Regions from separate parts of the Kitasatospora sp. NPDC092948 genome, predicted to be linked through region 2. Evidence: riboswitches for the same ligand, from Rfam matches in the RefSeq annotation. Region 2 holds a riboswitch; the other holds the start of a gene.
The links. A riboswitch is a leader RNA that binds a small molecule or an ion and turns the genes downstream of it on or off. The one in region 2 is predicted to bind glycine.
Positions count from the first base shown of each region.

Region 1: another riboswitch for glycine. It lies ahead of gcvP (aminomethyl-transferring glycine dehydrogenase); the one in region 2 lies ahead of gcvT (glycine cleavage system aminomethyltransferase GcvT).

Region 1 is NZ_JBIVPU010000013.1:179,483-195,070, forward strand. It holds gene gcvP (aminomethyl-transferring glycine dehydrogenase) at 1-1,497, opposite strand, end outside; glycine riboswitch at 1,716-1,821, opposite strand; partial or broken gene ACIQF6_RS29765 (PRC-barrel domain-containing protein) at 2,009-2,434, shown strand; partial or broken gene ACIQF6_RS29770 (YsnF/AvaK domain-containing protein) at 2,582-2,995, shown strand; gene ACIQF6_RS29775 (MFS transporter) at 3,154-4,623, shown strand; gene ACIQF6_RS29780 (DNA polymerase IV) at 5,042-6,472, opposite strand; gene ACIQF6_RS29785 (vancomycin high temperature exclusion protein) at 6,522-7,235, opposite strand; gene ACIQF6_RS29790 (MerR family transcriptional regulator) at 7,300-7,989, opposite strand; gene ACIQF6_RS29795 (bifunctional nuclease family protein) at 8,291-8,764, opposite strand; gene ACIQF6_RS29800 (MerR family transcriptional regulator) at 8,853-9,593, opposite strand; gene ACIQF6_RS29805 (FHA domain-containing protein) at 9,659-10,525, opposite strand; gene ACIQF6_RS29810 (DUF881 domain-containing protein) at 10,707-11,672, opposite strand; gene ACIQF6_RS29815 (small basic family protein) at 11,683-12,015, opposite strand; gene ACIQF6_RS29820 (DUF881 domain-containing protein) at 12,012-13,082, opposite strand; gene ACIQF6_RS29825 (sugar phosphate nucleotidyltransferase) at 13,218-15,588, opposite strand, start outside.
Region 2 is NZ_JBIVPU010000003.1:755,196-770,783, reverse strand. It holds gene ACIQF6_RS12950 (cysteine desulfurase family protein) at 1-718, opposite strand, end outside; gene ACIQF6_RS12945 (IclR family transcriptional regulator) at 822-1,643, shown strand; gene ACIQF6_RS12940 (trimeric intracellular cation channel family protein) at 1,579-2,238, opposite strand; gene ACIQF6_RS12935 (ferritin-like domain-containing protein) at 2,284-3,063, opposite strand; gene ACIQF6_RS12930 (DUF6891 domain-containing protein) at 3,187-4,098, opposite strand; gene ACIQF6_RS12925 (ABC transporter ATP-binding protein) at 4,238-5,284, opposite strand; gene ACIQF6_RS12920 (ABC transporter ATP-binding protein) at 5,313-6,377, opposite strand; gene ACIQF6_RS12915 (ABC transporter permease) at 6,374-7,372, opposite strand; gene ACIQF6_RS12910 (ABC transporter substrate-binding protein) at 7,493-9,265, opposite strand; gene ACIQF6_RS12905 (ABC transporter permease) at 9,294-10,292, opposite strand; gene ACIQF6_RS12900 (enhanced serine sensitivity protein SseB C-terminal domain-containing protein) at 10,842-11,666, opposite strand; gene ACIQF6_RS12895 (enhanced serine sensitivity protein SseB) at 11,792-12,559, opposite strand; glycine riboswitch at 12,698-12,802, shown strand; gene gcvT (glycine cleavage system aminomethyltransferase GcvT) at 12,953-14,071, shown strand; gene gcvH (glycine cleavage system protein GcvH) at 14,174-14,548, shown strand; gene glyA (serine hydroxymethyltransferase) at 14,564-15,588, shown strand, end outside.

The sequences.
Region 1 (15,588 bases), on a different contig from region 2:
GTCGAGCGCGTAGTCACGGTCCGACAGGCGGCGCAGGTAGCGCAGCATGGCGGTCTCGGAGCGGTGGCTGTGGAAGACCGGGTGGGTGAGGTACTCGTCCTCGCGCAGCAGCGCGGTGGGCAGCGCGTCGGCGTCCTCGGCGATCTCCGCGCTCACGCCGAACGCGGCGAACACGGCGGCCAGGTGCTCGCGGGTCGTGGTCTCGTCGCACGACACCGAGACGCGGTCCGCGTCCACCCGGTGCACGTTCACGCCGCCGGCCAGCGCCGCGGCGACGACCTCGTCGGCCTTGCCGGGGACGACGGCGGTCACGGTGTCGAAGAACGCGTCGTGGGCGAGCTCGACGCCGCCCGCGCGCAGGCCGGCGGCGAGCGCCGCGGCGTAGCGGTGGGTGCGGCGGGCGATGTCGGCCAGGCCGTCGGGGCCGTGGTAGACGGCGTACATGGAGGCCATCACGGCGAGCAGCACCTGCGCGGTGCAGATGTTGGAGGTGGCCTTCTCGCGGCGGATGTGCTGCTCGCGGGTCTGCAGGGCGAGCCGGTAGGCGCGGTTGCCGTCGGCGTCGACGGAGACGCCGACCAGGCGGCCGGGCAGGTTGCGGGCGTACTCGGCGCGGACGGCCAGGTAGCCGGCGTGCGGGCCGCCGAAGCCCATCGGGACGCCGAAGCGCTGCGAGGTGCCGCAGGCGATGTCGGCGCCGAGCTCGCCGGGCGAGCGCAGCAGGGTGAGGGCGAGCAGGTCGGCGGCGACGGCGACGATCGCGCCGAGCCCGTGCGCCTGGTCGATGACGGGCTTGATGTCGCGCACCGCGCCGGACGCGCCGGGGTACTGGATCAGCATGCCGAACACGCCGCGCTCGGCGATCTCGGCGGGGATGCCGTTCGACAGGTCCGCGGTGACGACCTCGACGCCGGTCGGCTCGGCGCGGGTCTCGATCACGGCGAGGGTCTGCGGCAGGGTGTCGGCGTCGACCAGGAAGACCCCGCCCTTGACCTTGGTGACGCGCCGGGTCAGGGCCATCGCCTCGGCGGCGGCGGTGCCCTCGTCGAGCAGCGAGGAGCCGGAGGTGGCCAGGCCGGTCAGGTCGGAGACCACGGTCTGGAAGTTGAGCAGGGCCTCCAGGCGGCCCTGGGAGATCTCCGGCTGGTACGGGGTGTACGCGGTGTACCAGGCGGGGTTCTCGAGGACGTTGCGGAGGATGACGGGCGGCGTGAAGGTGCCGTAGTAGCCGAGGCCGATCATCGAGGTGAGGACCTGGTTGCGGCCGGCGAGCTCGCGCAGTTCGGCGAGCACCTGGGCCTCGCTGCGGCCGGCGGGCAGGCCGAGCGCGGTGAGGCTGCGGATGGCGTCCGGCACGGCGGCGTCGGACAGTTCGTCCAGCGAGCCGTAGCCGACCTGGGCCAGCATCTTCTGCTGGGCGTCGCTGTCGGGGCCGATGTGGCGGTGCTCGAAGGGGCTGGCCTGCTCAAGGTCGGTGAGCGTCGGCTGGGCGTTCATGGGGGTCGGGCCTCCTGGTCGCGGACCGGCGGTGGTACGCACGCCGGCCGACCGCTGTGGGAGCGTCGGGGCGCACGAACCCGTCAGCCTCCCCCTCTGTCATCGGTACCTGAGAGCTTCACGCGCCCGGGTGGTGCCCCGGTCGGCTTGCACCGTCGGCGAGGTCAGGGTCCGGTGGCTTCGGTGCCGACGGTCCTGCCCTGCTTTCCAGAGTGACCTGATCCCACTCGGTACGGATGCCTGAGAGATTCCGGGGAGGGGTTGCTCCTTCGGCGTCCCGCAACCCTCTTGATCAGGGGGCCGGGACTCTCCCGAGCGGGCTCGGCGGTCGCCGCCCAGGGTACCAGCGCGGACCTGGACGATCACCGGTACGGCCCCGCGATCGGCCCCGGACGGAGGCGTTCGGGGCGACACCGTCCGTTACGTGCCTTTTGGTGTGGAATAGCGGCCCGGTGCGCTCCTCCGACCGCTCCCCCGACGGGTCCCCCAGGAGCAGCAGCGGGAGGACAGGGTGCAGACCGATATCGATCCGCGCGACCTGATCGGACACAAGGCGGTCGACCGGAACGGCGACAAGATCGGCACGGTCGACGAGGTCTACCTGGACGACGCCACCGGCGAGCCGGAGTGGGCGGCCGTCCGGACCGGGATCTTCGGCCGGGACGCCTTCGTCCCGCTGACCACCAGCGAGTTCACCGGCGACGAGCTGCACGTCCCGTACGACAGGTCGCTAATCAAGGAGTCGCCGGACTTCGGCGTCGGCCAGCACCTGTCCCCGGAGCAGGAGCTGGAGCTGTACCGCTACTACGGGCTGAGCACCTCGGGCGCCGAGGCGCCCGTCCGGTTCACCTCCGCGCCCGCCGGGAAGCCGGCCCCGAAGGAGTACTCGGAGAAGGTCGCCGACCGCGACTTCGGCGACCTCGCCTCCTCCCCGGAGCCCGGCCCGGTCCAGGGCCCGGCCCCCGCGCCCGCCGGCTTCGTCCCGCCGAAGGCCGCGCCCGAACGCCCGACCCGCCCCGCCGAGCCGCCGGCCGCCCGGACCGACCGGCAGAAGCCGGCCGCGCCGGTGGAGATCACCTGCCGCGAGGAACGCCTGGACGTCACCACCGAGTGGCACACCGTCGGCACCACCCGGCTGCGCAAGTACGTCACCACCGAGGCGGTCGAACGCCGGGTGCCGCTGGTGCGCGAGCGGGTGCGGGTGGAGCGGATCCCGGTGTCCGATGCGGAGCGGGCAGCGCTGAGCGACCAGGAGATCGCCGAGGCGGTCGAGGAGGTCACGCTGCGCGAGGAGCGCGCGGTGGTGCGCAAGTACCTGGCGCCGGTCGAGCGGGTGCGGCTGGTGGTGGAGCGGTTCACCGAGGAGGAGGTGATCCGCGAGGAGCTGCGCCGCGAGCGGGTGGAGGTGCAGGGCGCGGCCGGCGGTGCGGCCGACAAGGCCTCGCAGCGGCAGCCGTGGAACGCGCAGCCGCAGTCCCCGGCGGCCTCCGCGGTCTGACGGTTCGCCAACTTCCGGCCCCGGTCCGCCTCGGCGGGCCGGGGCCTTCGACTTTGCCAAAGTTTCACCATTAGATATTTGACAGAGTGAAGCATCTCCCGACATCGTTGCTTCAGTTCCTGCACTATCGCCTGCCTGAAGCAACCCGGAGGATTCCCGTGAGTGAGGCACCACAGCCCACCGCCACGGCCGCCAAGCCCACCAGCGCCAGGGTCCTGCCCGCGCTGATTCTCGCCATGCTGGCCTACAGCGTGGTCCAGACCGCGGTCGTCCCGATCCTTCCGAGTCTGGCCACCGAGCTGAAGGTGTCGGGCTCCGACATCACCTGGCTGATGACCGCCAACCTGCTCTCCGCGGCGGTCCTCACCCCGCTGCTGGGCCGCTTCGGCGACCTGCGCGGCCGCAAGCCCGTGCTGCTGATCTCGCTGGCAGGCCTGGTGCTCGGCTCCGGCCTCGCGGTCTGCACCCACTCCTTCGGCCTGCTGGTCGTCGCCCGGGTGCTCCAGGGCGCGGGCGGCGGCGTGCTGCCGCTGGCGATCGCCATCGTCCGTGACGAACTGCCGAAGCAGAAGGTCACCGCCGGCGTCGCCGCCATCTCCGCCTCGATGGGCGTCGGCTCCGGCCTCGGCCTGGTCGCCACCGGCCTGCTGCTGGAGCACTGGGACTACAAGTCGATCTTCTGGATGGGCCTGATCTTCGGCCTGGCCGCCGTCGCCCTGGTGATCCTGCGCGTGCCCAGCGACCCGGTCGTCGACAAGAGCGGCGGCGCCGACCCGCTCGGCGCCCTCACCCTGGCCGGCTGGCTGTCCGCCCTGCTGATCGCCGTCAGCCGCGGCAACGAGTGGGGCTGGGGATCCACCCGCACCCTCGGCCTGTTCGCCGTCGCCGCCGTCGTCGCCCTGCTGTGGCTGCTGGTCGAGGCCAAGGTCGCCCACCCGCTGGTCGACCTGAAGATGATGGCCCGCCCGGCCGTCGCCTTCACCAACATCTCCGGCCTGCTCATCGGCTTCGGCATGTACGGCTCGTTCATGGTGATCAGCAACTTCGCGCAGACCCCGGAGAAGCTCACCCACTACGGCTTCACCGCCACCGTCCTGCACGCCGGCATCATGCTGCTGCCCTCCGCGATCGGCTCCATGGTCGCCGCCCCCGTCGGCGCCCTGCTCATCGCCCGCCGCGGCCCCCGCCTCCCGCTGGTCCTCGGCGGCCTCCTCGGCGCCGTCGCCATGGCCTACCTGGCGCTGCGCCACAGCGCCGAGTTCGACATCTACCTCTCCTCCGCCGTCTTCGGCCTCGGCGTCGGCCTGGCCTACGCCGCCATGCCCGCCTACATCAACGGCGCCGTCCCCGCCGAACAGTCCGGCATCGCCAACGGCATGAACGCCGTCCTGCGCACCGTCGGCGGCGCCATCGGCACCGCCGTGATGGCCGCGATCCTCACCGGCGACACCCTCAAGCTCCCCATCCCGGTCCACCTGCCCACCCTGAACGCCTACCAGCACGCGTTCTGGGTCGCCGGCGCGATGTGCCTGGTCGCCGCCATCGTCCCCTTCGCCATCCGCCGCACCACCCCCGCCGCCACCCCCATCGAGCAGCCCGCCCCGGCCCTCGCCAAGACCGACGCCTGACGGCGTCCCCCTCGCGTACTGGACACACGCGAGTCACCACGGACACCCCCCGCCACGGGCATCGGCGGGGGGTGTCCGTCGTACCCGCCAACCCCAAAACCGGGCCACGCACCACCAGAGGACGCACCACCAGAGGACGCACCCCCAACGGGCGCACCGCCAGAGGACGCGCCGCTAGGGGGACGCGCCGCCAGCGGAGACACCTCCAGGGGACGCACCACCAGGGGCGCGAGGAACTGCGCGCCCAGCCACCCACCCCCCGCAAGATCGCGCCACCACCCCTGGCCCCACCCACCTCACGCCCGCGCTGACGAAACCCCGCACCGCCGAAGGCACATGCGGGTGCAACCCCAGGGGCGCGAGGAACTGCGCGCCCAACCGCCCACTCCCCCGCAAGGTCGCGCCCGCCCCACCCACCTCACGCCCCGTGCGGCCCCGGACGCCTCAACGGAAGCGCTCCCGAAGCCGACAACTCCTCGTCGTCCACCGCGAACGTCCGCACCCGCCCCGGCCGCTCCGAGTACGGCGTCTCGAACCGCACCGTCACCCGGCCGACGCCACTCCCCTGCACCCACCCCGGCCCGAACTCACGGTGCGTCACGTCCTGCCCCGGCCACCACCGCCGGACCGCGGGCTCGACGGAAGCCTTCTCCGCCCCAACCTCGCCCGACTCCGACTCCGACCCCGAATCCGCTCCCGTCCCCGTCCCCGTCCCTGCCCCCGCTTCCTCGGCGGCCCCTCTCTCCTCCCTCTCCAACTGCGCGAACAGATCCTCCTGCGTGTAGTCCGCGAGCTGCGCCACCCCCACCCCCAGCAGCCGCACCCCACCCGTGGTGTCCACCTGCCCGGCCAGCCGCCGCGCCGTCGCGGCGATGACTTCGGGATCGTCCGTCGGCCCGCGCAGCGTCTCCGACCGGGTCAGCGTCGAGAAGTCGAACCGCCGGACCTTCAGTACCACCGTCCGCCCGGAGCGCCCGGCCGCCCGCAGCCGCCGCACGCACCGCGCCGCCAGGTGGTCGACCTCCCGCAGGATGCGCTCCCGATCGGCGAGGTCGACCTCGAAGGTGTCCTCGACCGAGACCGACTTGGCGTCCCGGTCCGGCACCACCGGCCGCTCGTCCCATCCCAGCGCCATCTGGAACACGCCCGCGCCGTGCGCCTTGCCGAGCAGTCCGACCAGTTCCTCGAACCCGGCCTCCGCCAGGTCCGCCACGCTCGTCAACCCGGCCCGGCGCAGCGCCTGCTCGGTGGCCGGCCCGATGCCGGGCAGCGCCCGCACCGGCATCGGCGCGAGCACGGACCGTTCGGAGCCGGGTTCGATCAGCACCAGCCCGTCCGGTTTGGCCTGCTCGGAGGCGATCTTCGCCATCAGCTTGGACGCGGCGGCGCCGACCGACGCGGTCAGCCCGGTGCGCTCCACGATGTCGGCCCGCAGGTCCTCGGCGAGCGCCAGCACCAACTGCGCGCCTTCCGCGGGCGTCGCGTCGGCCAGCGCCGGCCCGTACGGCCCGGCCTCCAGGTCGACGAACGCCTCGTCCAGGCTGAGCGGCTCGACCAGCGGGGAGCGTTCCCGCAGCAGGCTCATGACGATCTCGCTGTTGGCCCGGTACGCCTCGAACCGGCCGGTCAGGAACGCCGCGTTGGGGCACAGCCGCCGCGCCTGCGCCATCGGCATCGCCGAGTGCACCCCGAACTTCCGCGCCTCGTACGACGCGGTGGAGACCACACCGCGCCCGCCCAGGCCGCCGACGATGACGGGCTTTCCGCGCAGGCTGGGCTTGGACGCCTGCTCCACCGCCGCGAAGAAGGCGTCCATGTCGAGGTGGATGATGCTCGGCACGGACCGCACCGCCCGATCATCCCGCGCCCCACCGACAATCCCTGCCCGGACGGGCGTTCTACCCTCGTGCCGCGTCGGCGAGCGCCCGCGCCACCCCGTCCTCGTGCCGCCCCAGGAACGTCGGATCGGGCCGCACCACCACGTTCACGAACGCCTTCGCCGCCCCGGCGATCTCCCGCACCTCGCCGTAGTGCCAGGTGGTGTCGTGCCACTCCTCCACGCCGACGCCGGACGCGTCGATCCCGGCGGCCCGGCACAGCGCCAACGCGCGCCGCACGTGGAAGGTCTGACTGATCAGCACGGCCTTGTCGACGCCGAATATGCGGTGCGCACGGGTGCAGGAGTCCCAGGTGTCGAAACCCGCATAGTCGCCGACCACCCGCACCTCGGGCACACCGCGTTCGACCAGGTACGCGCGCATCGCGTCGGTCTCGTCGTACTCGCGGGTGCCGTTGTCGCCGGTCACCAGGATCGCCTGCACCTTGTCCGCCCGGTACAGCTCCAGCGCGGCGTCCAGCCGGTGCGCCAGGTACGGGGAGGGCTTGCCGTCCATCAGGCCGGCGCCGAACACCACCGCCACCGGCGCGGCCGACACGCTCTGCACGGTGCCGACCTTGTGGGCCTGCGTCATGAACAGCCAGGCGTCGGGGGTCAGCATCAGCGCCGAACACACCACCAGCGCCTGGAACCATCGCCGCTGCCCGCGTCTGCCGCCCCAGCCGGGCGGCCGCCGCGTCAGCAGCCACCGCCAGCGCCGCCCGAGCCCCTGCATGATCGTCCACACAGGGGACTTGACGATCCGCCCGCCCGGCCGGTTCCCGCCGGCCGACCGGCCGTCAGACCGCGCGGTTGCGGCGCTGCGCCAGTTCGTCCGCCGGATCGTGGCCGAGCAGCGTCTCGCCGGTGTCGGTGCGCTCGCCGTGCAGCCGGCCCAGGGTGGCCTCCAGCTCCTGCCAGACCGCGCCGACCGCGATGCCGAACACGCCCTGGCCGCCGTTGAGCAGGTCGACGACCTGCTGGGGTGAGGTGCACTCGTACACGGTCGCGCCGTCGCACATCAGCGTCAGCCCGGTCAGGCCGGCCTGGTCGGCGGACTGCAGGTGGGTGACGGCCACCCGGATGTTCTGCAGCGACACACCGGCGTCCAGCAGCCGCTTGACGATCTTCAGCAGCAGGATGTCCCGGAAGCTGTACAGCCGCTGCGCGCCTGCCGGGTGCCCGGACGAGTGCCCGGAGCGCACCGAGGGCTCCAGCAGTCCGGTGCGCGCCCAGTAGTCGAGCTGCCGGTAGGTGATGCCGGCCGCCGCGCAGGCCGTGGGGCCGCGGTAGCCGACCAGTGCGGAGGTGGGGGTGAGCCGTTCGATCGCCGGCTGCCCGGGCTGGACGGCCGGGAACCGGCCGAGTCGGGGCAGCTCGTCAGCGTCCGGCTCGGGCCGCCAGGGGCGCCCGATCGGACCGCGGCCGGCGCGCGGCACGTGCACCGCGCACAGGGCTCCGGAACGCGTCTCGTCGCCGGTGCCGCTCATCGCCAACCTCCGTCCATTCCGCCTCAAGGCCCCCGTGGCCCCGCACGGACCCGGGCGGGCCCGGACTGCGGGCGGCCCGTCCGGCGGGCCATCACCTGACGGTAGGCAGTCGCCCAAGCACCGTCAACGATCGCCACGCCGGGGCCTCGCACAAACTTCACCCCATCGAGTGGTTATTCGTGCCCCATGTGCGGGTAGCGGAATGGATTTCTACCACAGCCGAGTTGCGGCCCACGGCCCACCCCGCTAGCAGGACGTCCACCACCGGTCACCGGTGGTGGACGCAGCGGGAACGACCGAACTACTGCGGGCCGCCGCCGAAGTCCTCCGGCGAGACCTGGTCCAGGAACTCCCGGAACTTCTCGACCTCGTCCTCCTGCTCGTCCGGGATCGAGATGCCGGCCTCCGCCAGCACCTCCTCGCTCCCGAAGATCGGCGTACCGGTGCGCAGCGCCAGCGCTATCGCGTCGGAGGGACGCGCACTGACCTCGGCACCCCCGGAGAACACCAGGTCGGCGTAGAACACACCGTCCCGCAGATCGTTGATCCGCACCTCGGTCAGCTGCTGGCCGAGCGCCTCCAGCACGTCCTTGAACAGGTCGTGCGTCAACGGCCGCACCGGAGTCATGCCCTGCTGGGCAAAAGCGATCGCGGTGGCCTCCCCCGGCCCGATCCAGATCGGCAGGTAGCGGTCACCGCCGACCTCCCGCAGCAGCACGATCGGCTGGTTGGAGGGCATCTCCACCCGGACACCCACGACGTCGAGCTCATTCACACCAGCAACCCTATGGCGCGCGCCCCCGATAGGAAAGCGCAGCAGGCAGCGGCCACCGCGATCCGGACGCCGCCGACCCGCCGCCCGCTCAGGACCGGGCCCGCAACCCCGCCTGAACCATCGCCGCGTGCAACCGCACCGACAGCGTCGCCAGCTCCCGCGCCGTCGCCTCCGCGTGCGCCCGGGTCTGCGGGTTGCGGTGCCGGCGCAGCGGCGCCACCACCTGCTCCACCAGCGAAACCTCGCGATCCGCGGCCGCCTTCACCGCCCGCAGGTGCCGCGGCTCCAGGCCGAACCGGCCCAGCTCCGCGACCAGGCGCGCGATCTGCAGCGCCTCGCCGTCGTACCCGCCGTCCGGCCCGGGCTGCACCAGCCCGTACGACTCCCATTCGGCGAGTTCGCGCTCCTGCGCCTCCGCCGCCGCGATCAGCTCCGCCCGGCCGAGGCGCACCCCGCCCGCGGACGACGACCCGGCCAGTTCCCGGTCCGCCTCCTCCAGCGGCCCCGGGCGCGCCTCCGCCCCCGGCAGCGCCGGCGGCTGCTCGCCGCGCTCGATCGCGTCCAGGTGCTCGCGGATCACCCGCAGCGGCAAATAGTGGTCGCGCTGCATCCGCAGCACGTACGCCAACCGCTCCACGTCCGCCGCCGAGAACTTCCGGTAGCCGGACGGGGTGCGCTGCGGCTCGACCAGGCCCTCCGCCTCCAGGAAGCGGATCTTCGAGATCGTCACCTCCGGGAAGTCGTCCCGCAGGAAGGCCAGCACCGCGCCGATGGACAGCAGTTCGTCACCCCGTCGGCGCGCCTCGCCCGCGCGGCGCGAAGCCGGCACGGGCGAGGACCCGAGGGACGGGGTCGGAGTCTGTGGGGTCACTCGGGCTCCAAACGGAGAAGTGGTCAGTACCCCCGGTGGTGACTGGCGAAGAACACCAGCCGGTACTTACCGATCTGCACCTCGTCGCCGTTGCTGAGCAGCACCTCGTCGATCCGCTCCCGGTTGACGTAGGTGCCGTTCAGGCTGCCCACGTCCGCGACCGAGAAGCCGCCGTCGGGCTGCCGGCGGAACTCCACGTGCCGACGCGACACCGTCACGTCGTCCAGGAAGATGTCCCCCTGCGGGTGCCGACCTGCCGTGGTCACGTCCGAGTCCAGCAGGAACCGGCTGCCCGAGTTCGGGCCGCGCTGCACGATCAGCAGCGCCGAACCCGGCGGCAGCGCGTCGATCGCCGCCATCACCTCGGCCGACAGCGTCGGCGTGGCGCCCGTCGACGTCGCGGTCGGGTCGTACGACTCGATACCGGAGATCGAAATGGTGGACGTGGTCTCGGCCGCGCCCTCCGGGAAACCGCCGCCACGCAGCTGAGTACCGCAGTTCGAGCAGAACCGGGCCTGCGCCGGGTTCTGGTTCCCGCACCGCGGGCACGGGCTGGTGCCAGCCATGTTCACAGCCTCCTGGCGCGGCACACCCGACTGGGGGTGACCGGCGTAGGTGTCCGGGGCAAACCCTCCACCGGAGGTTGAGGGTCCTGACGGGAAACCTATGCGCGGGTTGCCCGAGGAATCAACCGACGCGCCGTAACCCGCGTCGAACTGCCCGGTCGGCATGCCGGCCCCCTGGGTCACGTCCTCCCGGTACAGCGGACGCTGCCCGTCCGGCGCCGGACGCGCCGCCGGAACCCCGGCGTCGTCCTGCCGGTACCGGGCGGTCGGCGCCTCCGCCGCTGCCTGCTTGTTACGGCCGAAAAGCTTCGAGAAAAAACTCACGGGCGAATCCCCTTGCGTGTGACAGAACCGCCCGCGGGGCAGGGTTCAGGGCTCAATGTGGCGGTAAGCCCGGCATCCGGCCGGAAACTGACGATCGACAGGACCCAGTGTCGCCGACGCCCCACGGGCACCCACCACCGGGGGCGACCCGCAGTTGACGAACCGTACGGAGCGCGCCCCGTCACTTCGCCGCCGGCTTGCCGTACTGCAACGGCCGCGGGGTTGCCAACGCGTCCACCAGCACCTTCTGCTGCTGGACGATGGTCGCCCGAGCCTGCTGCTTCTCCAAGCTGCGCACCACACCACCGGGAATGTTCAGCGCCGGAGTCAGATCCTGCGGATTGCCCACCACGGTGAAACGGAACGGCTGCGACACGCTCTGCCCGTCGATCCGCACACCACCGCCCGAGGCGTTGTCGGTGAAGGACGTCCCGGCCACCACGCGCACGTCGTTGATCTGAATCGCCTCCGCCCCCGCCGCTCGGAGTTCCTGCAGGGTGTCCAGCAGCATATCCGCCTTCACCTGCCCTTGGGGATCATCAATCGTCAGCACGATGCCCGGACCGGCCGCTTTCTCCGTCCCCGCCAGCACCCCGAGTTCGGCCGCCTTCTTCCGGGTCTGCTCCTGCGCCTCCTTGGCCTGGTTGGAGGAGTTCTCCAACTGCGCCAGGTTCTGCTCCAGTTGCGTCTTCTCGAACTGGAGACGCTGCTGCCGGCCGTCCAGTTCGTCCAGGATCCGCACCAGGTCCTCCTGGCGCGCCCCGCGCAGCTGGCTGTGGTCGTTCGTCGACCGCACCTGGATCGCCAGCGCCAGCCCCAGCGCGAACAGCAGCAGCGCCACCACCAGTTGACCGCGCGACACCCGCGGCGGCCACAGCGCCGCCTTCAACCGGGTCCGCCCGTCCGACGGCAACTCCACCGGCTCCGGCGCGGTCTGACGCGCCCCCACCGGCTTCTCCGCCACCGCCTCGACCGCAGGCTCGACCTCCGGCTCGACCGCCGACTCCCGCCCGGCCTCCGGCTCCACCTCCGGCTCGGGCTTGGCCGGCGCCGCCTCGGGCTCCGCCGGCGCCGTCCGGGGCTCCTCGCTCTCCGGCGCCCCGCCCGGCTGCTCCGGGCCGTCCTGCGGCTTCTTCTCCTCGCTCACAGCCGATCCCCTAAGCCCGGAACACGTGCCGGCGAATCGCCGCCGCGTTCGAGAAGATCCGGATGCCCAGCACCACCACCACGCCGGTGGACAGCTGCGAACCCACGCCCAGCTGGTCGCCCAGGAACACGATCAGCGCCGCCACCACCACGTTCGACAGGAACGACACCACGAAGACCTTGTCGTCGAAGATCCCGTCCAGCATCGCCCGCACGCCGCCGAACACCGCGTCCAGCGCCGCCACCACCGCGATCGGCAGATACGGCACCACCGCGTGCGGCACCTCCGGCTGCACGAATATGCCGACGACCACGCCGATCACGAGACCCAGTACGGCAATCACGGTGTAGCTGCTCCTGTTCCGGTGGGAGTGGACTTCACAGTCGAACGCGCGGACGGCTGCTTCGTGCCCGGCGACTTGCCGGCCGGTGACGACGGCGACGCGGACGACGACGACGGCGGCCCGGACGACGGCGACGCGGACGACGACGGCGGCGCGGGCGGCTGGGACGGCGCGGGCGACGGCTCCGGCGACTGTGTCCCGGCCACCCGCAGCGTCACACCCAGCGCGGCCGGCAGCGTCAACGACTTCTGCACCGACACCGTCGAACGGATCCCGTAGCTGTCCTGAATGACCTTCAGGTAGTGGCCGCCCTCGTTGTCCTGGAACGCCTGCGCCAGCCGCGGCCCGTCCCCGATCGCCAGCAGCGTGTACGGCGGCACCAGCGGCCGGTTGTCCACCAGGATGGCGTCACCGGCGGCCCGGATCGCCGACAGCGCGGTCAGCCGCTGCCCGTTCACCGACACCGCCTCCGCGCCCGCCAGCCACAGGCCGTTCACCGCGTACTGCAGGTCGTGGTCCTGCACCCGGCCCTTGTTGCCGAAGCCGTCCGCGTTCCGGGGGTCGCTCACATTGCCGCCGGCGCCGGTGCCGGACGCCTCCTCGATCACCAGCTTGATGCCCGGCCCGGTGATCGCCCCCGTCCCGGCCTGCGCCGCCAGCCGCGCCAACCCGCCGTCGTCACCCGACTGCAGGGCCTGTTCCTGCGCGTCCGCGACCTTCTCGCGGTCCTGCTCGACCTGCCGCTGCAACGCGTCCGCCGCCTTGTTGGCGTCGTTCACCCGGCTCACCAGGGCGTCCCGCTCCTTCGCCAGGACCGGCGCCGCCTGCTGGGCGTTCACCGCCCCGACCGTCACCACCCCCGCCGCCAGCGCCAGCCCCAGGGCCAGCACCAGCCGCCCCTTCGCCGTCACCGGCAGCCGCGACCGCCCCTCCGCCCCGCGCGCCCGGGCCGCCTCCGCGTACCCGTCGTCCAGCGAATGGTCCATCACCGTGGTCAGCAGGGACATCGAGGCGTCCGGACGGCGGAACCGCCCCTCCGGGTCACTCGGCGTCGACGTTGCTGGCATGCGCCACATCGTTTCACGACCGTACGGCGGCCCACGACCAGCCCCCGGGCCCGCAGGACGGATTCGGCACACGATCGTGACAAACGCCCGGAGGGGACGGGCCCGCAGGCCCGCCCCCACCAGAAACTCTCCGCACTACCTCCCGGCGCCGTCCACGACCGCGGCCCACTCGTCCAGCAGCCGCTCCGTGGCCTCGTCGTCCGGGCCCTCCGCCCACAGGTGCGTCACGGCCTCCGCCGGGTCCGGCAGCACCAGCGTCCACCGGCCGTCCGCCTCGACCACCCGCACGCCGTCCGTGGTGTCCAGCGTCCGGTTGCCCGCCGCCTCCACCACCGAGCGCATCACCATGCCCTTCGCGGCCCACGGCGTCGCGATGTCCCGCTTCTGGATGTGCGCCTGCGGGATCCGCGCGTCGATCTGACTCAAGGTCAGCTGCGTCCGCGCCACCAGGCCGACCAGCCGCACGAACGCCGCCGCACCGTCCAGCACCCCGGAGAACTCCGGCACCACGAAACCGCCGCGCCCGTCGCCGCCGAAGATCGTGCCGTCCGCCGCCGCGGTCTTCGCCAGATCGTGCGGCGACGTCGTCGTCCACACCACCTGGGTGCCGTGGTACGCCGCCACCTGCTCGGCGATCCGGGTCGTCGTCACCGGCAGCGCCACCTTCCCGGCCCGGCGCTCCGCCGCCACCAGGTCCAGCAGCACCAGCAGCGCCCGGTCGTCCTCGATCACCCGGCCCTGCTCGTCCACGAAGGACACCCGCTCGCCAACCGGATCGAACCGCACCCCGAACGCGGCCCGCGAGGACGCCACCAGCTCACCCAGCCTGGCCAGCGCCGCCCGCCGCTCGTCCGCGCCCTCCGTCGGCCGCGCCTCGTCCAGGCCGCCGGCCACCGTCAGCGTCTCCACCCCGAGCCGCCCCAGGATGCTCGGCAGCACCAGCCCGGCACTGCCGTGCGCGGCGTCCACCACCACCTTCAGGCCGGCCTCCCGCACCCCGGTGGTGTCCACCTCCCGCAGCAGGTTCGTCGCGTACGAGTCGAACACGCTCGCCGGGTGCAGCAGGTCGCCGATCTCGCCCGGGAACGCCCGCCGGAACTCCTGCCGCGCGTACACCCGGTCCAGCTTCCGCTGCCCGGCCTGCGACAGGTCCGCGCCGCGCTCGTCGAAGAACAGGATGTCCAGCGAGTCCGGCACCCCCGGCGTGGTCCGCAGGAAGATCCCGCCCGCACTCCCCCGCGCCGTCGCCTGCCTAGCCACCGGCATCGGCACGTTCTCCAAGTCCCGGACATCGATCGCGCTGGTCTGCAGCGCCGAGATCATCGCCCGCTTCAACGCCCGCGCACCTCGCGAGTGGTCCCGCGCGATGGTGACGGTGGCACCCTTCTTCAACGTCGTCGCGTAGGCCCCCGCCAGCCGCACCGCCAGCTCCGGCGTGATCTCCACGTTCAGGATGCCCGACACGCCGCGCACCCCGAACAGGTGCTCCTGGCCGCGGGACTCCCAGATCACCGAGGTGTTGACGAACGCGCCGGCCTCGATCGTCTTGAACGGGTAGACCCGGACATTGCCCGCGATGATCGACTCCTCGCCGATCAGGCACTCGTCGCCGATCACCGCCCCCTCGTCGATCCGCGCCGCCTGCATCACGTCGGTGTTCTTCCCGACCACGCACCCGCGCAGATTCGACTGCGGACCCACGTACACGTTGTCGTGCACCACCGCCTTGTGCAGGAACGCGCCGCGCTTCACGACCACGTTCGACCCCAGCACGGTGTGCTCACGCAGCTCCACGCCGGCCTCGACCTTGGCGTAGTCGCCGATGTACAGCGGCCCGCGCAGCACCGCCTCCGGGTCCACCTCGGCGCCCTCGGCCACCCACACGCCCGGCGAGATCTCGAACCCGTCCAGCTCGACCTGGACCTTCCCCTCCAGGACGTCCGCCTGGGCCTTCAGGTAACTCTCGTGGGTGCCCACGTCCTCCCAGTAGCCCTCGGCAACATAGCCGAACACCGGCTTGCCTTCCTTGAGCAACTGCGGGAACACGTCGCTCGACCAGTCGACCGACTCCCCCGCGGCCACATAGTCGAAGACCTCCGGCTCCATCACGTAGATACCGGTGTTCACGGTGTCCGAGAACACCTGGCCCCAGGTCGGCTTCTCCAGGAAGCGCTCGACCTTGCCCTCGTCGTCCGTGATGGTGATACCGAATTCCAACGGGTTCGGCACCCGGGTCAGGCACACCGTCACCAGTGCGCCCTTCTCCCGGTGAAAAGCAATCAGCTCGGAAAGATCGAAGTCCGTCAGCGCATCACCGGAGATCACCAAAAACGAATCGTCCCGCAGCGCATCCTCGGCGTTCTTGACGCTGCCGGCCGTCCCCAGCGGTGTTTCCTCGTTGGCATAGGTGAGGTGCATCCCCAGTTCCTCACCGTCGCCGAAGTAGTTCTTCACCAACGACGCCAGGAACTGCACAGTCACCACGGTGTCAGTGAGGCCGTGCCGC
Region 2 (15,588 bases):
CGGAGCGGACGTCGCGCTCCTGGCCGCCGCCGTGCAGCAGCGGCACGGGCGTGGCCGAGCGCGACAGCAGCAGCGCGCCGACCCCGTACGGGCCGCCGACCTTGTGGCCGGTGACGGTGAGCGCCGTCAGCCCGGAATCGGCGAAGGACACCGGGACCTGGCCCAGCGCCTGCACCGCGTCCGAGTGCATCGGGATGCCGAACTCGGCGGCGACCGCGGCCAGTTCACGGACCGGCTGGACGGTGCCGACCTCGTTGTTGGCCCACATCACGGTGACCAGCGCGACCGTCTCCGGCGCCCGCCCGATCGCCTCGCGCAGCGCCTCGGGGTGCACCCGGCCGACCGCGTCCACCGGCAGGTACTCGACCTCGGCGTCCTCGTGCTCGGCCAGCCAGTGCACCGCGTCCAGCACCGCGTGGTGCTCGACCGGGCTGCTCAGCACCCGGCGGCGGGCCGGATCGGCCGCCCGCCGGGCCCAGTACAGGCCCTTGACCGCCAGGTTGTCGGACTCGGTGCCGCCCGCGGTGAGCACGATCTCGCTGGGCCGCGCGCCCAGCGACTCGCCCAGCGACTCCCGGGACTCCTCGACGACGCGGCGGGCCCGCCGCCCGGCGGCGTGCAGCGAGGAGGCGTTGCCGACGGCCCCGAACTGCGCCGTCATCGCGGCGATCGCCTCGGGCAGCATCGGGGTGGTGGCGGCGTGGTCCAGGTATGCCATAGCGGGTCCAGTGTAGGCGGCCCACGGATCACGATTTGGCCATTGCACCCCCTGCAACGCGCCGTTAGCCTTCCGGCCACGCCGCTGTGAGAGGGGGAGGGCCGTGTCCCAGACGGTCGACCGCGCGCTGACCATCCTGGCCTCGCTCGGCGAGGGCCCGGCCTCGTTGGAGCAGGCCGCGTCCCGGATCGGGGTGCACAAGTCCACCGCCCTGCGGCTGCTGCGCACCCTGCAGGAACACGGCTTCGTCACCCGCCAGTCCGACCACCGCTACCGGCTCGGCGGCCGCCTGTTCGCGCTCGCCAACCAGGCGCTGGAGGGCATCGACATCCGCCAGGTCGCCGCCCCCTTCCTGGCGGTGCTGAACGAGCGGTACGGGCACACCGTCCACCTGTCGGTACTGGAGGGTGACGAGGTGCTCTACCTCGACAAGGTGGACGCCCGCTACCCGGACAACGCCCGCGGCTGGCTCGGCGAGGACAGCCGGATCGGCCGGCGCGCCCCCGCGACGGCCACCGCCGCCGGCAAGGTGCTGCTCGCCGACCTGCCCGCGGACCGGCTCGCCGCCTTCCTCGCCGAGGCCGAGTTCCCGGCCCGCACCCCGCAGTCCATCCGCGGCCCGCAGGCGCTGCTGGACGAGCTCGCCGAGGTGCAGCGGCTCGGCTGGGCCGCCGACCAGGCCGAGTACCACGAGTCGGTGAACTGCATCGCCGCCCCGATCGCCGGCACCGAGGGCACCGCGATCGCCGCCTGCTCGATCTCCGCCCCGGTCCAGGTCGCCTCCGTCGTCGAGCTCTCCAAGCTGCTGCCCGAGCTGCTCTGCACGGTCGAGGCGATCTCGCTGGCCTACGGCGGCTCCCCTACTCCTCGCTGGTGCGAGAACCGATGCGGTGCCAAGCACGCGGTGCGCGCCAGCCGAACTTGAGCGCCAGCATCCGCACCGCGAACGCGGCCACCGCCGCCAGCGCCGCGCTCACCGGGGTGAGCTGCCCGGTGCTGATCAGCAGCGCCGTGATCGCCGCGCCGATCAGCGCCGGCACCGCGTAGATCTCCCGGTCCCAGCGCAGCAGCGAGGGCGGCTCCATCGCCAGCACGTCGCGCACCACGCCGCCGCCCGCCGCGGTCAGCATGCCGCAGGCCACCGAGGCGACCGCGCCGAGCCCGTAGTCGTGCGCCTTGATGGTGCCGGTGACGGCGAACAGGCCGAGGCCCGCGGCGTCCAGCACCATCACCGCCCGGGTGATCCGCTCCACCTCCGGGTGCAGGAAGAACACCACCACCCCGGCCACCAACGGGGTCGGGAAGTAGCCGGAGTTGGTGAACGCCGCCACCGGCAGCGCGCCGATCACCAGGTCCCGCAGCACGCCGCCGCCCAACGCGGTCGCCTCGGCCAGCACGCAGATGCCGAAGATGTCCATGTTCTTGCGGACCGCCATCAGGCCGCCGGACAGGGCGAAGACGAAAATGCCCACCAGGTCGAGGATCTGCTGGACGTCGTGCGGGAAGATCTCGGATGTCACCTGGTCAGTGTCCACGTCGCCCGACCGGCGCCGGTCGCCGGGCGGTCAGACGAACGACTCGTGCGGAGCCGGCCCGCCCAGCGCGTTCAGCTTGGCCGGCATCCGCAGCGTCGTCATCCGCCGCCAGCCGCCCGCCCGCTCGAACCCGTGCACCGCGTGGATGCCCGCGGCCAGCGTCGCCGACTTGGCCCGCGGCCAGTGCAGCAGCTCCCCCAGGTGCGCCATCACCGCCAGGCTGACGTCCCGGTAGGTGCGGATCTCGGCCCGGGCGGTCTCCTGCAGGGTGTCCAGGATCAGCCGGCCGTGCCCGCGGTGGGCGAGCCGCAGCAACTCCTCGTGGCAGAACGCCAGGTGGTTGTCCTCGTCGTTGGAGATCATCCGCACCGCCCGGCCCAGCTCCGGGTGGTCGCCGAAGATCCGCTTCAACATCAGCATCTGCTCCGACGCCCGCTGCTCGGTCACCCGGCTGTGCGCCAGGTACGTGATCACGTCCTGCTCGGTCAGCGGCTCGTCCCGGCGCAGCCGGGAGTGCGCCAGGCCGATGCCCTGGCGCTCCAGGATCATCGTGTAGTCGGTCTCGTCCGGGACGTCGGTCGGGTGCAGGCCGCGCTTGTGCATCAGCGCCTTGAAGATCCGCCCGTGCTTGTCCTCGTCCGCGCCGTGCCGGGCCACCTTCGGCGCCAGCTCCCGGTCGGGCACCAGCCGGGCGATCCGGCCGTTCTCCCAGCCGCCCTGGTCCTCCCCCTTGGCCGCGATCGAGCAGAACAGCCGGAACGCCCGGTCGTCGTCGTGGATCTCCTGGAACAGACTGCGGGCCGACAGCATGGCGGACCTACCCCTCGGACGGGAGCCGGAACATTCCGGTCCAGCTCAAGGCACCCCCGCCCACCCGGGCAACAGCTCACGCCCCGCACTGCGCCGGACGGAGGAAAGCCGTGCCGACTCGGACTACCCGACCAGCCGGCGCCGCCAGTCCAGCTCCACCACGTCGATCGCCCGTGCCGGGTCGCCGTCCCAGCGGACCGTCAGACCGTGCTCCTCCAGCGCCGCGACCACCTCCCGGCCGACCGCGGTCGTGGTCTGCTCGGAGTCGTCGAATCCGCCGTAGTACAGCGACAGGCTATGGCCGAGGACGGCGTGCTCGGTGCCCTGGGAGTGGAAGTAGACGAAGCCGCGGGCCTCCGGGTTCTCCGCCCCGATCTCCCCGTTGCCGCAGCTGCGGCAGCAGGTGAAGTTCTCCCGGGCGGTGATCCCGGTCGTCTCCAGCGCGGCGAACGCCCTGGCGACCCGCTCCGGATCGGTCTCCCCGACCCACGTCCGCTGCTCGGCGACCCGCTCCAGCCACATCCGGTCGACCAGCTGCTTCGCCTGAGCCCCCGTCACCGGCCTGGTGTCCCCGTCGACCAGGTACTCCTCGGCGGCCTCGGCCGCCCGCGCGAGGGTCGTGTAACCCCCCGCCAGCAGTCGCCGCACCTCGTCGACCAGGCTCTCCTCGTCCTCCTCGGACAGCTCCAGCGGCGCGGGCTCCGGCTCCGGCCCGAAGTCGATCCGCCCCCACTCCGCCCCGGCGTCCCAGCCGGCGTCCTCCCGGGCCCAGCCGAGCAGCAGCTCCGCGACCCGCTCCAGCTCGTGCACCTGCGTCCCGTAGTGGCGCGTCGGGCTGCCGTCCCGGTGCTCCACCGTCCAGGCGCCGTTCTCCGGGCAGGCCTGCGCGTACGTGTCCGGCAGGTCCGGCACCCGCTGAAGCACCAGGAACGAGCCCTGCCACGCCCCCATGTCCTGCACCAGGTCGAGGAGTTCGTCCTCCGACACCCGCACTCCGACCCTGCCGGACTTGTCCCGCACCGCGATTTCGAGCATGTGCCCACTCTGCCACCCGCCACCGTCGGTTCCCGCGCCCCGCCGGGGGCGCGGGGCCAAGGGCGGGCAACCGCCCGCAAAACGGCAAGGTCCGCCCCGGGAGGGAACCCCCTCCCGGGACGGACCTCGGAACCTGCGACTACTCGGCGTTCTCCGGGAAGTGGCACGCCACCTGGTGCCCGGCCCGCACGGCGTCGAGCGGCGGCTCCTGGCTCGCACAGATGTCCTGCGCCTTCCAGCAGCGGGTGCGGAAGCGGCAGCCGGACGGCGGGTTGAGCGGCGAGGGCACGTCACCGGTGAGCAGGATCCGCTCGCGGCGCTCCTTGCGCCGCGGGTCGGGGACCGGCACCGCGGACATCAGGGCGTTGGTGTAGGGGTGCATCGGCCGGGCGTACAGCGAGTCCCGGTCGGCGATCTCCACCACCTTGCCGAGGTACATCACGGCGACCCGGTCGGAGACGTGCCGGACCACCGAGAGGTCGTGCGCGATGATCAGGTAGGTCAGGCCGAGCTCCTTCTGGAGGTCGTCCAGCAGGTTGACCACCTGGGCCTGGATGGAGACGTCCAGCGCCGAGACCGGCTCGTCCGCGACGATCATCTTCGGGCGGAGGGCCAGCGCGCGGGCAATGCCGATGCGCTGGCGCTGGCCGCCGGAGAACTCGTGCGGGTAGCGGTTGTAGTGCTCGGGGCTGAGTCCGCAGAGCTCCAGCAGGTCCTGCACGGCCTTCTTGACGCCGCTCTCGGTCTGCACGTTCTGCAGCCGGAACGGCGCACCGACGATGGTGCCGATGGTGTGCCGGGGGTTCAGCGAGGAGTACGGGTCCTGGAAGATCATCTGGATGTCGCGCCGGTACGGCCGCATCGCCGAGACGCCCAGGTGGGTGATGTCGGCGCCCTCGAACTCGATCTTCCCGCTGGTGGGTTCGTCGAGCCGGGTGACCAGACGTCCCATCGTGGACTTGCCGCAGCCGGACTCGCCGACCACGCCGAGCGTCTCGCCGGCCATGACCTCGAAGTCGATGCCGTCGACCGCGCGGACCGCGGCGACCTGACGCTTCAGCAGGCCCTTGGTGACCGGGAAGTGCCGGGTCAGCCCGGTGACCCGCAGCAGGGGTTCACGGTCCTTGCCGGGTGCCTGGGCGGGCACCTTCGCGGCCTGCGGGGCCGCCGTCTGGCTGTCCGTCATCGGTTGTCTCCAAGTGGGTGGTACGTGCTCACAGCCGGGGCGCGATCTCTTCGGTGAAGATCCGGTGGCGTTCGGCGATCGGCAGGTGGCAGGCGGCGTGGTGCCGGGGCGCGGCCTCGGCGAGCACGGGCACCTCGCTGGTGGAGCGGCCGCCGGTGAGCTCGGCGTACGGGCAGCGCGGGTGGAACGCGCAGCCGGACGGCACGTTGATCAGGCTCGGCGGGGTGCCCTTGACCGGGATCAGCCGGTCCTGGAGCTCCCGGTCGAGTCGGGGCATCGAGCCGAGCAGGCCCCAGGTGTAGGGGTGCTCGGGGGATTCGAAAATGGTGGTGGCGGGGCCGCGCTCGACGGGCTTGCCGCCGTACATGACCAGGATGTCGTCGGCGATCTCGGCGACCACGCCCAGGTCGTGCGTGATGATGATGACCGCGGAGCCGAACTCCTTCTGCAGGTCCCGGATCAGGTCGAGGATCTGCGCCTGGACGGTGACGTCCAGGGCGGTGGTCGGCTCGTCGGCGATCAGCAGCGACGGGTCGTTGACCAGCGCCATGGCGATCATCGCGCGCTGACGCATACCGCCGGAGAACTCGTGCGGGTAGCTGTCGACGCGTTTGTCGGGCTGCGGGATGCCGACCCGGTCGAGCATCTCGATGGCCCGGGTGCGGGCCTCCTTCTTGGAGGCGCCCGGGTGGTGGGCCCGGTAGCCCTCGATGATCTGGGCGCCGACCGTGAAGTACGGGTGCATCGCGGTCAGCGGGTCCTGGAAGATCATCGCCATCTTCTGGCCGCGGAGCTTGCGCACCCGGTCGGGGCCGGCCGCGATCAGGTCCTCGCCGTCCAGCCAGATCTCGCCGGAGATCTGCGGGGCACCGCGCTTGGTGCCGGTGCGGTGCAGACCCATGATCGACAGCGAGGTGACGGACTTTCCGGAACCGGACTCGCCGACGATGCCCAGGGTCTTCCCGCGCTCCAGGTCGAAGCTCAGGCCGTTGACGGACTTGACCAGTCCGTCGTCGGTCGGGAAGTGCACCTTCAGGTCGCGGACCGAGAGGAAGCTCTTGTCTGCCAGGTTGGGCTTGTCGGTGTTGCTCATGCCAGCCTCACCCGGGGATCGACAACGGCGTACAGCAGGTCAACCAGGAGATTGGCCATGACGATGAAGAACGCGGCGAACAGGGTCGCGCCCATGATGATCGGCAGGTCACTGGACTGGATCGAGGTGACTGCCTCGTAGCCCAGACCACGCAGGTTGAAGGTGGTCTCGGTGAGCACGGCGCCGCCGAGCAGACCGCCGAGGTCCATGCCGAAGATGGTCAGGATCGGGGTCAGCGTGGAGCGCATGGCGTGCTTGCCGATGACCACGGGTTCCTTGAGGCCCTTGGCGCGCGCGGTGCGGATGTAGTCCTCGCCGAGCACGTCCAGCAGGGTGGCGCGACTGAGTCGGGCGTAGGTCGCCGCGAACAGGAACGCCAGGGTGATCCAGGGCAGGACCAGCCCCTGGAACCAGGCCACCGGATCGTCCGCGAAGTCCGTGTAGTTGTTCGGGAACCAGCCGAGCTGATGGACGAACACGGCGAGCGAGACCAGACCGGTGAAGTACATCGGCAGCGAGACGCCGGCCAGCGCGACGGACATGCTGATGCGGTCCAGCGCGGTGCCGCGGCGCAGCGCGGAGACGACACCGGTGGCGGTGCCGAACACCAGCCACAGCACGGAGGCGCCGATGGCCAGCGAGATGTCGACGCCGACGCGGTTGAGCAGGAGCGGGAAGACCTCCTGCTCCGTCTTGAACGAGTAGCCCAGGCAGGGGGCCTTGCAGTGGGTCATGTCGACGCCGGCGTTGTAGTCGCGGCCGACGAAGATACCCTTCAGGAAGAGCCAGAACTGTTCGATGATCGACTTGTCGAGGCCCATCTTGTGGCGGATACCCTCGACAGCCACCTTGTCCGCGATCTTGCCCACGTAGAGCATCGCGGGATCGGTTCCGGTGAGCTTGGGCACCATGAAGAAGATGCCGAAGGTCACCGCGGCGACCACCAGCAGCATGAAGACGACGTTGATCAGTCGCCTGATGAGATACACGAGCACTGCGGTCGGCCCTGCCACGGGCCGGCCGGGGCTCCCCGGTGGGGGAGCGTCCCGGCCGGCCCTGGCAGGGCCTTCACCTGCCCTTCGGACTAGCGGTGCGAACTAAAGGGGAAGGTCAGGTCACTTGCCGTCGGAGACGCCGAGGGCCTGGAAGTCGACCTCGCCGAACGCGTCGGTGATGTAGACGTTGGTCAGGCGCGGGTTGCGCCAGTTCAGGGCCTTGTCGGCGACGATGGGCAGGTAGTAGGCGCCGTCGGTGACCTTGTGGTTGATCTTCTTGTACAGGTCGGCGGCCTTGTTCGGGTCGGTCTCGGCAGCAGCCTGGTCGAACCAGCCGTTGATCTCCGGGTCGTTGATCTCGGAGTAGTTGGTGTTGCCGTTGCTGACGATGAAGCGGCCGTCGACGATCGGCTGCAGGTAGCCGGAGCCGGTCGGGTAGTCGGCGCCCCAGCCCATGACGATCAGGCCGTAGCCCTTGGCCCGGACCACGTCGGGCGCGCCGATCACCGAGGAGATCAGCTTGCCGTCGTACTGGTCGACGGTGACGTCGATGCCGACGGCCTTCAGCGCGGTCTGCAGCGCCACCGCGGAGTTGACCTCCTTCGGCTTGTTGCCACGCACCGCGATGGTGGTCTTGAAGCCGTCCGGCTTGCCGCAGGCCGCGAGCTCTTCCTTCGCCTTGGCGATGTCCGGCTTGCCCTTGGTCAGGTTGAACGGGTCGTAGTCGTCCGAGCCGAGGATGTTCGGGGGCAGCATCGAGCCGTAGATCGAGCCGGCCACCGAGCCGCCGCGGGCGGTCTGCAGGGCGGTGGTGTCGGCCGCGTACAGCACCGCGTTGCGGCAGTGCTGGTTGTCGAACGGGGCGACCGCGGGGACGACGCTGACGTAACGGATGAAGCCGTTGTACGGGTCGTCGGTGTTGGCCTTCAGGGCCTGGTCCTGCAGGACCTTGACCTGGGCGGCCTGCGACAGACCGGTCTGCGACCAGTCGAGGTCCGCGGTGTTCGCCAGCAGGCGCGCGTCCATGTCGTCGGAGTTGGTGGTGACGGTCAGCTTGACCGCGTCCGGCAGCGCCTTGCGGAACGGGTCGGAGGCCGGGTCCCAGTTCTCGTTGCGGACCAGCTCGTACTCCTTGCCCGGCTGGACCGACTTGAACTTGTAGGGGCCGGAGGAGACCGGCTGGTCACCGTACTTGGAGCCGGTGTCCAGCTTCTGCGGGACCGGCGAGGCGGAGCCCATGGCCAGCAGGTACGGGAAGTCCGAGTTCGGCTTGGCGAGCTTGAAGACGATGGTGGTGTCGTCCGGGGTCTCGACCGTCTTCAGACCGAGCTTGTTCGGGTCCGAGTCGGTGTAGGGGCCCTTGTAGTTCTGGCCCTGGTCCAGCTCGTTGAGCAGGTAGGTCGGGCCACCGGAGACGACGTCCTGCGCGAAGATGCGCTCGATGCCGTACTTGATGTCCTTCGAGGTGATGACCGAGCCGTCCTCGAACTTCAGACCCGGCTTCAGCTTGAAGGTGTAGGTCTTGCCGTCCGCGGCGACCTCCGGCTGGGCGGCGGCCAGGTCCGGAACCAGCTTCAGGCCGTCCTTGCCCGGCTTGCCGTCGAAGGCCAGCAGGGTGCGGGCGTAGAAGCGCTCGAAGTTCCACACCGAGGCGTAGTACGCGCGACCGGGGTCGAGCGAGTCCACGTCGGTGCTGGTCCACAGGTTGAGGGTGCCGCCCTTCTTGTCGGACGGGTTCACCACCTTGTCGGCGGCGGCGTTGAAGCCGGCCGCGCCACCCTTGGCGGCGTTGTCGCCACCCGAGCCGCCGCTCTTGCTGCCGCCACAGGCGGAGACGGTGAGGGCGAGGGTGGCCGCGAGGGCGGCGACCGCGAGCGTCCTGTTTCGCTTCATGGGTTGGGGAACCTCCAGAGTTGCGGGCTCAGTTGCCCTTGGGGTCGAGCGCGTCGCGCAGGCCGTCGCCGAACAGGTTGAAGGCAAGCACGGTGATGAAGATTGCGAGGCCGGGGATCACCATGTACGTGGGGTCCGCCTGGTAGATCTTGACCGCGTCGGAGAGCATCTGGCCCCAGGACGGGGTGGGCGGGCGGACACCGGCCCCGAGGAAGCTGAGCGCCGCCTCGTTGAGGATGTTGGTGGGGATGATCAGGGTCGCGTAGACCAGGATCGGCGCCACCAGGTTCGGCAGCAGTTCGCGGAACAGGATGTGCGCGCGGCCGGCGCCGAGGCTGCGGGCGGCGTCGACGAATTCACGGTTGCGCAGCGACAGGGCCTGGCCTCTGACGATGCGTCCGATGTACGGCCAGCCGAAGAAGCCGATCACCACCGCCAGGATCATCACGCGCAGCCACTTGTCCGGGATGCCGAACGCCGAGGTGGGCATCACCGACACCAGCGCGATGCTGAACAGCAGCTGCGGAAAGGCCAGCAGGATGTCCATGACGCGGCTGATGATCGCGTCCACCCAGCCGCCGAAGTAGCCGGCCATGATGCCCATGACCACGCCGATGCCGACCGAGAGCACGGCCGCGAGCAGCGCCACCAGCAGCGAGATTTGCGCGCCGTAGAGGATCCGGGAGAACACGTCGCGGCCGAACGTCGGGTCGACGCCCAGCAGGAAGTCGCTGCTGATACCGCCGAACGGGCCCTTGGGCAGGCCGAGATCGGGGTTGATCTGATCCGGGTGCGGGTCATAGGGCGAGTGCCCGAACAGCGAGGACAGCACCGGCGCGAAGATCGCGGCGAGGATCAGCAGGATCACCACGGCACCGCCGGCCAGCGCGATCTTGTCGCGCTTCAGGCGGTCCCAGGCGATGCGGCCCGGCGAGCGGCCCTCGATCTTCTTGGTCGGCTCGGTGGTTGACGCGCCGTCAGGCTGCGCACCGGCGGGCGGACCCGAGGTCTCGGTGGGTGTGGTCATGAGTCAGTTCGTTCCCCTCGCCGACGGTGGCCGGCCCACGGAGTCGCGTTTGGTGCGGAAGTTGCAGAGCGGATGCGGTGGTGCCGGGTGCCGATGCGGCGGTGCAGAAGTGCGTTTGGCAAGCAGGGCGGTGCGGGTGGTGCCGTTCGACGCCGGGAAGGATCGCCCCGGCGCGCATGGTGCCGCCGCACGGAGATGCGCGTCGTGCGGGTTCATGCTGTGGCGGCGGCACGTTCACCCTCGTGAGGATCGTCTCGCGCTCCGCATAGGGCAGCACTCTCTGTCATGGGAAGTACCCGACGGAAGACCCCCATGGCGAAGGATGCCTAACTGTGATCTGCTCGCATGCACTTTCGTTGCGCTGGCATATCGCTCTTCACACAGGCGTCACACACGCGTCAAGGGGCGCGCTGACGACACCCCGCCAGTGGCGGGGAAACGCCAGGTGGCGCCGGTGACGACGCGCGGAGACCCCGGGAAGACGGAAAACCCCCGCCGACCTTGGAAAAGGTGCAAGCGGGGGATTTCCGACGATCCGTCAGGATATGGTCAGCGTCCGGGATATCCGGGCCACTGGGGCTGCGGCCAGCCCGGCGCAGGCCCCGTCGGCGGTTGCGCTGCGTAACCAAAACCGGTGGCGTACGCGCCCGGTGCGCCCTGCCGGTCCACGAACGGGCGGGAGTTGGCCCGCAGCCACATCACCACCGGGTCGAACTCGTCGGCCATCAGCACGGTGGAGACGGCCGGCCCCTCGGGGGCGTGCGCGGCGGCCCGCTGCACCAGCGCCCGGGCGGCCTCCACGGCCGGCGGCGAGGTGTCGTACAGGTCCAGACCGATCGTCAGATACGGCTCGCCCAGCACCGGTTGCACCCAGGCCCGCCACAGCGCGCGCAACGGCCGCACCTCGACCGCCTGCTGCTCCAGCACGGCGAAGAGCTGCGGCGCCTGCACGGCCGGATCGGAGATGCGCAGCGGCCCGGCCGGCACCCGGTCCAGGCCGACGGAGATCCGTCTCAGGTCGGCCCACGGCACGCCGACGCCGCCGCCCGGGCGGTGCGGGTCCAGCCACAGGCCCCAGCGGGAGCGGTACAGCGAGCCGGCGATCTCCGGCCCGGACACCAGCTCGTGACCGCGCGCCCACCCACTGGCCGCCAGCTGGCCCGGGGACGTCACGCAGGGCGCGTAGCCGTGCCCGCCGACGTCCATGTTCCCGTACTGGGCGTCCGGGCTGCCCGGGCTGCCGTGCCACAGCAGCATCCAGACCTGCCCGTTCGCGAGGGCGCGCAGCAGCCCCTCGTACGCCTCCCAGCGCTCCGGTGCGACCGCTGCGAGGGCGCGCTCGATCGCGCCCGGGTCACCGGCTGCTCCCGTCACGTCGCCGCCCTCTTTCTCGTCCACGTCCACCGCGCCGCGGTGTGCCGGGGCAACCCTATGGGGCCCGCCCGACAGCCGTCATTCCGCCGTTCCGGATGCCGCCCGGTCCGGGGCGGAGCCCCGGGTCACGGCCGCACGTAGAACGGCTGTACCCGCCCCAGCAGCCAGTCCACCACCGGGTCGGCGACCAGATCGAGCAGCACCAGGTGGACGCCCCAGCTCGGCGGCGCGGTTCCGAGTGCCCGGCCGAGCGCCAGGTTGACGTCGCCGGGGTCGGCGGGGGCCGTCGGGTCCAGCTGGACGCCGATGTACAGCAGGGTCGACTCGCCCTCCACCCGGGCCAGCGCCCGACGGGCCGTCAGCACTCCCGGCACCGCGGCGAGTTCGCCGGTCGCGGCGGCCAGGAAGGCATACGGCTCCTGGTGCGGCTCGGGCTCCTTGAGCGCCACCCGGGCCCCCTCGGTCACGCCCTGCGCCTCCCACTGGTCGCCGCGCGGCCCGCGCCGCAGCTCCCCGACGCCCTCCGGCGGCACCGGGATGCCCACCGGCGCCTCCGGGTTGACGGCGATGCCGATGCCCAGCGGCAGGCCCCGGGCGAACTCCCACATCGGGGCGATCGCGAACGGGATGCCCGGGACGTGCTGCAGGTACAGCTCCTGCGAGCTGTACACCGGGACGTAGGGCGCGCCCGCGAGTTCGAGCGTCGGCAGGTCGAGCGAACCGGACTGCGGATCGGCGCCGGACGGCAGCGGGATCCACACCTGACTGCGCGCCAGCACCTCGATCACCCGGGGCGTCGCCCCCGGATCGCCCAGGGCCGCCATCAGGACCTGCTCCAGCTCGTTGGCCGGCCAGCTCCCGCCTTCCGGAACCTGACCCAGCGGGAACTCCATCTCGCCCCTCCACACTCACGGTTGCGATCAGGTTAGCGGCGCGCCCGGTCGCCCTGCGGCGGCTGTGATCCATCCCCACTCCCACCAGGGGGTCGCGGCATGCCATGATGGGCCCGCCCTAACTTCATACCGGCCGCTCGAACCCGCGCGGGAGAGCCGGAACGACCGTCACCCGGTCGCGACCGGCGCCGAAGGAGCAAGTCCTCCCCGGAATCTCTCAGGCCCCCCTACCGCCCGGGCGAGGCAGATCTGGAAAGAGGACACGGCCGCGCCGTGCGCCCACCCACGGTGCAAACCGCCATCCTGTCCGGGATGCGGTGAAGCTCTCAGGTTCGACGACAGACGGGGAGATTCGCCCCAGCCTGCCCGTTTCCAGATCCCGGGAGTCCTGTCGTGTCCCTCCGCCTGACCGCGCTCGACGCGCTGCACCGCTCGCTCGGCGCCACCATGACCGACTTCGCGGGCTGGGACATGCCGCTGCGCTACGGCAGCGAGCGCGAGGAGCACCTCGCGGTCCGCACCAAGGCCGGCCTGTTCGACCTCTCGCACATGGGCGAGATCACCGTCTCCGGCCCGCAGGCCGGCGAACTGCTCGACCACGCGCTGGTCGGCTTCATCTCCGCCCTCGGCGTGCTGCGCGCCCGCTACACCATGATCTGCCGCGAGGACGGCGGCATCCTGGACGACCTGATCGTCTACCGCACCGCGGAGAACGAGTACCTGGTCGTCGCCAACGCCTCCAACGCCCAGGTCGTCCTGGACGCCCTGACCGAGCGCGCGGCCGGCTTCGACGCCACCGTCCGCGACGACCGCGACGCCTACGCGCTGCTCGCCGTCCAGGGCCCGGAGGCGGGCGGCATCCTGGCCAGGCTCACCGACGCCGACCTGCCCGCCCTCAAGTACTACGCGCTGCTGCCCGCCACCGTGGCGGACCGTCAGGTCTGGCTGGCCCGCACCGGCTACACCGGCGAGGACGGCTTCGAGATCTTCTGCGCCCCCGCCGACGCCGAGCACCTGTGGACGGCGCTGAGCGGGGCCGGCGCCGCCGAGGGCCTCGTCCCGTGCGGCCTGTCCTGCCGCGACACGCTGCGCCTGGAGGCGGGCATGCCGCTGTACGGGCACGAGCTGTCCACCGAGCTGACCCCGTTCGACGCCGGCCTGGGCCGGGTGGTGCGCTTCGACAAGACCACCAACGGCGGCGAGTTCGTCGGCCGCAAGGCACTGGAGGAGGCCGCCGCGGCGGCCGAGGCCAACCCTCCGCGCAAGCTGGTCGGCCTGGTCTCCGAGGGCCGCCGCGTCCCGCGCGCCGAGTACTCCGTGGTGGACGCCGAGGGCGCCGTGATCGGCCGGATCACCTCCGGCTCGCCGTCCCCGACCCTGGGCAAGCCGATCGCCATCGCCTACGTGGACGCCACGCACGCGGAGCCGGGCTCCACCGTCGCGGTGGACGTCCGCGGCAAGGCCGAGCCGGTCCAGGTCGTCGCGCTGCCGTTCTACAAGCGCGCCCGCTGACCCTCGATCGGCCCTTCACCTGCTGTCCGAGCAGCTCTTTCCGGTTCGTCCGCCCAGCGGACGGCCGTGCCCTCCCCTCTTGCGATCCTGGAGAATGACGTCATGAGCAACCCCACGCACCTGCAGTACACCAAGGAGCACGAGTGGCTGACCGCCGCCGTGGACGGGGTGTCGACGGTCGGCATCACCGCGCACGCGGCCGACGCCCTCGGCGACATCGTCTACGTCCAGCTCCCCGAGGTCGGTGACACCGTCACCGCGGGTGAGACCTGTGGCGAGCTCGAGTCCACCAAGTCGGTCAGCGACCTCTTCTCCCCCGCCACCGGCGAGGTCACCGAGGTCAACCAGGAGGTCATCGACGACCCGGCCCTGGTCAACTCGGAGCCCTTCGAGGGCGGTTGGCTGTTCAAGGTCCGGGCCACGGCGACCGACGAGCTGCTCGACGCCGACGGCTACACCGCCTTCACCGGCGCCTGACCGGGAGACCCCCTCATGACGGTTCTCAACCAGTCCCTCCACGCGCTCGACCCGGAGATCGCCGCCGCGGTCGACGCCGAGCTGCACCGCCAGCAGACCACCCTGGAAATGATCGCCTCCGAGAACTTCGCCCCGGTGGCGGTCATGGAGGCCCAGGGTTCGGTTCTCACCAACAAGTACGCCGAGGGCTACCCCGGTCGCCGCTACTACGGCGGCTGCGAGCACGTCGACGTGGTCGAGCAGATCGCGATCGACCGGGTCAAGGAGCTGTTCGGCGCCGAGCACGCCAACGTGCAGCCGCACTCCGGCGCGCAGGCGAACGCCGCGGCGATGTTCGCGCTGATCCAGCCGGGCGACACCATCCTGGGCCTGAACCTGGCCCACGGCGGTCACCTGACCCACGGCATGAAGATCAACTTCTCCGGCAAGCTCTACAACGTGGCCGCCTACCACGTGGACGAGAAGACCGGCCAGGTCGACATGGCCGAGGTCGAGCGCCTCGCCAAGGAGCACCAGCCCAAGCTGATCATCGCCGGCTGGTCCGCCTACCCGCGCCAGCTGGACTTCGCCGAGTTCCGCCGCATCGCGGACGAGGTCGGCGCCCTGCTGATGGTCGACATGGCGCACTTCGCCGGCCTGGTCGCCGCCGGGCTGCACCCCTCCCCGGTGCCGTACGCGGACGTGGTCACCACCACCACGCACAAGACCCTGGGCGGCCCGCGCGGCGGCGTCATCCTGTCCAAGGCCGAGTTCGCCAAGAAGATCAACTCGGCGGTCTTCCCCGGCCAGCAGGGCGGCCCGCTGGAGCACGTGATCGCCGGCAAGGCGGTGGCCTTCAAGGTCGCGGCCTCCGACGAGTTCAAGGACCGCCAGCGCCGCACCCTGGAGGGCGCGAAGATCCTCGCCGAGCGCCTGCTCCAGGACGACGTGACCGCCTCCGGCGTCTCCGTGCTGTCCGGCGGCACCGACGTCCACCTGGTGCTGGTCGACCTGCGCAACAGCGAGCTCAACGGCCAGGACGCCGAGGACCGCCTGCACGA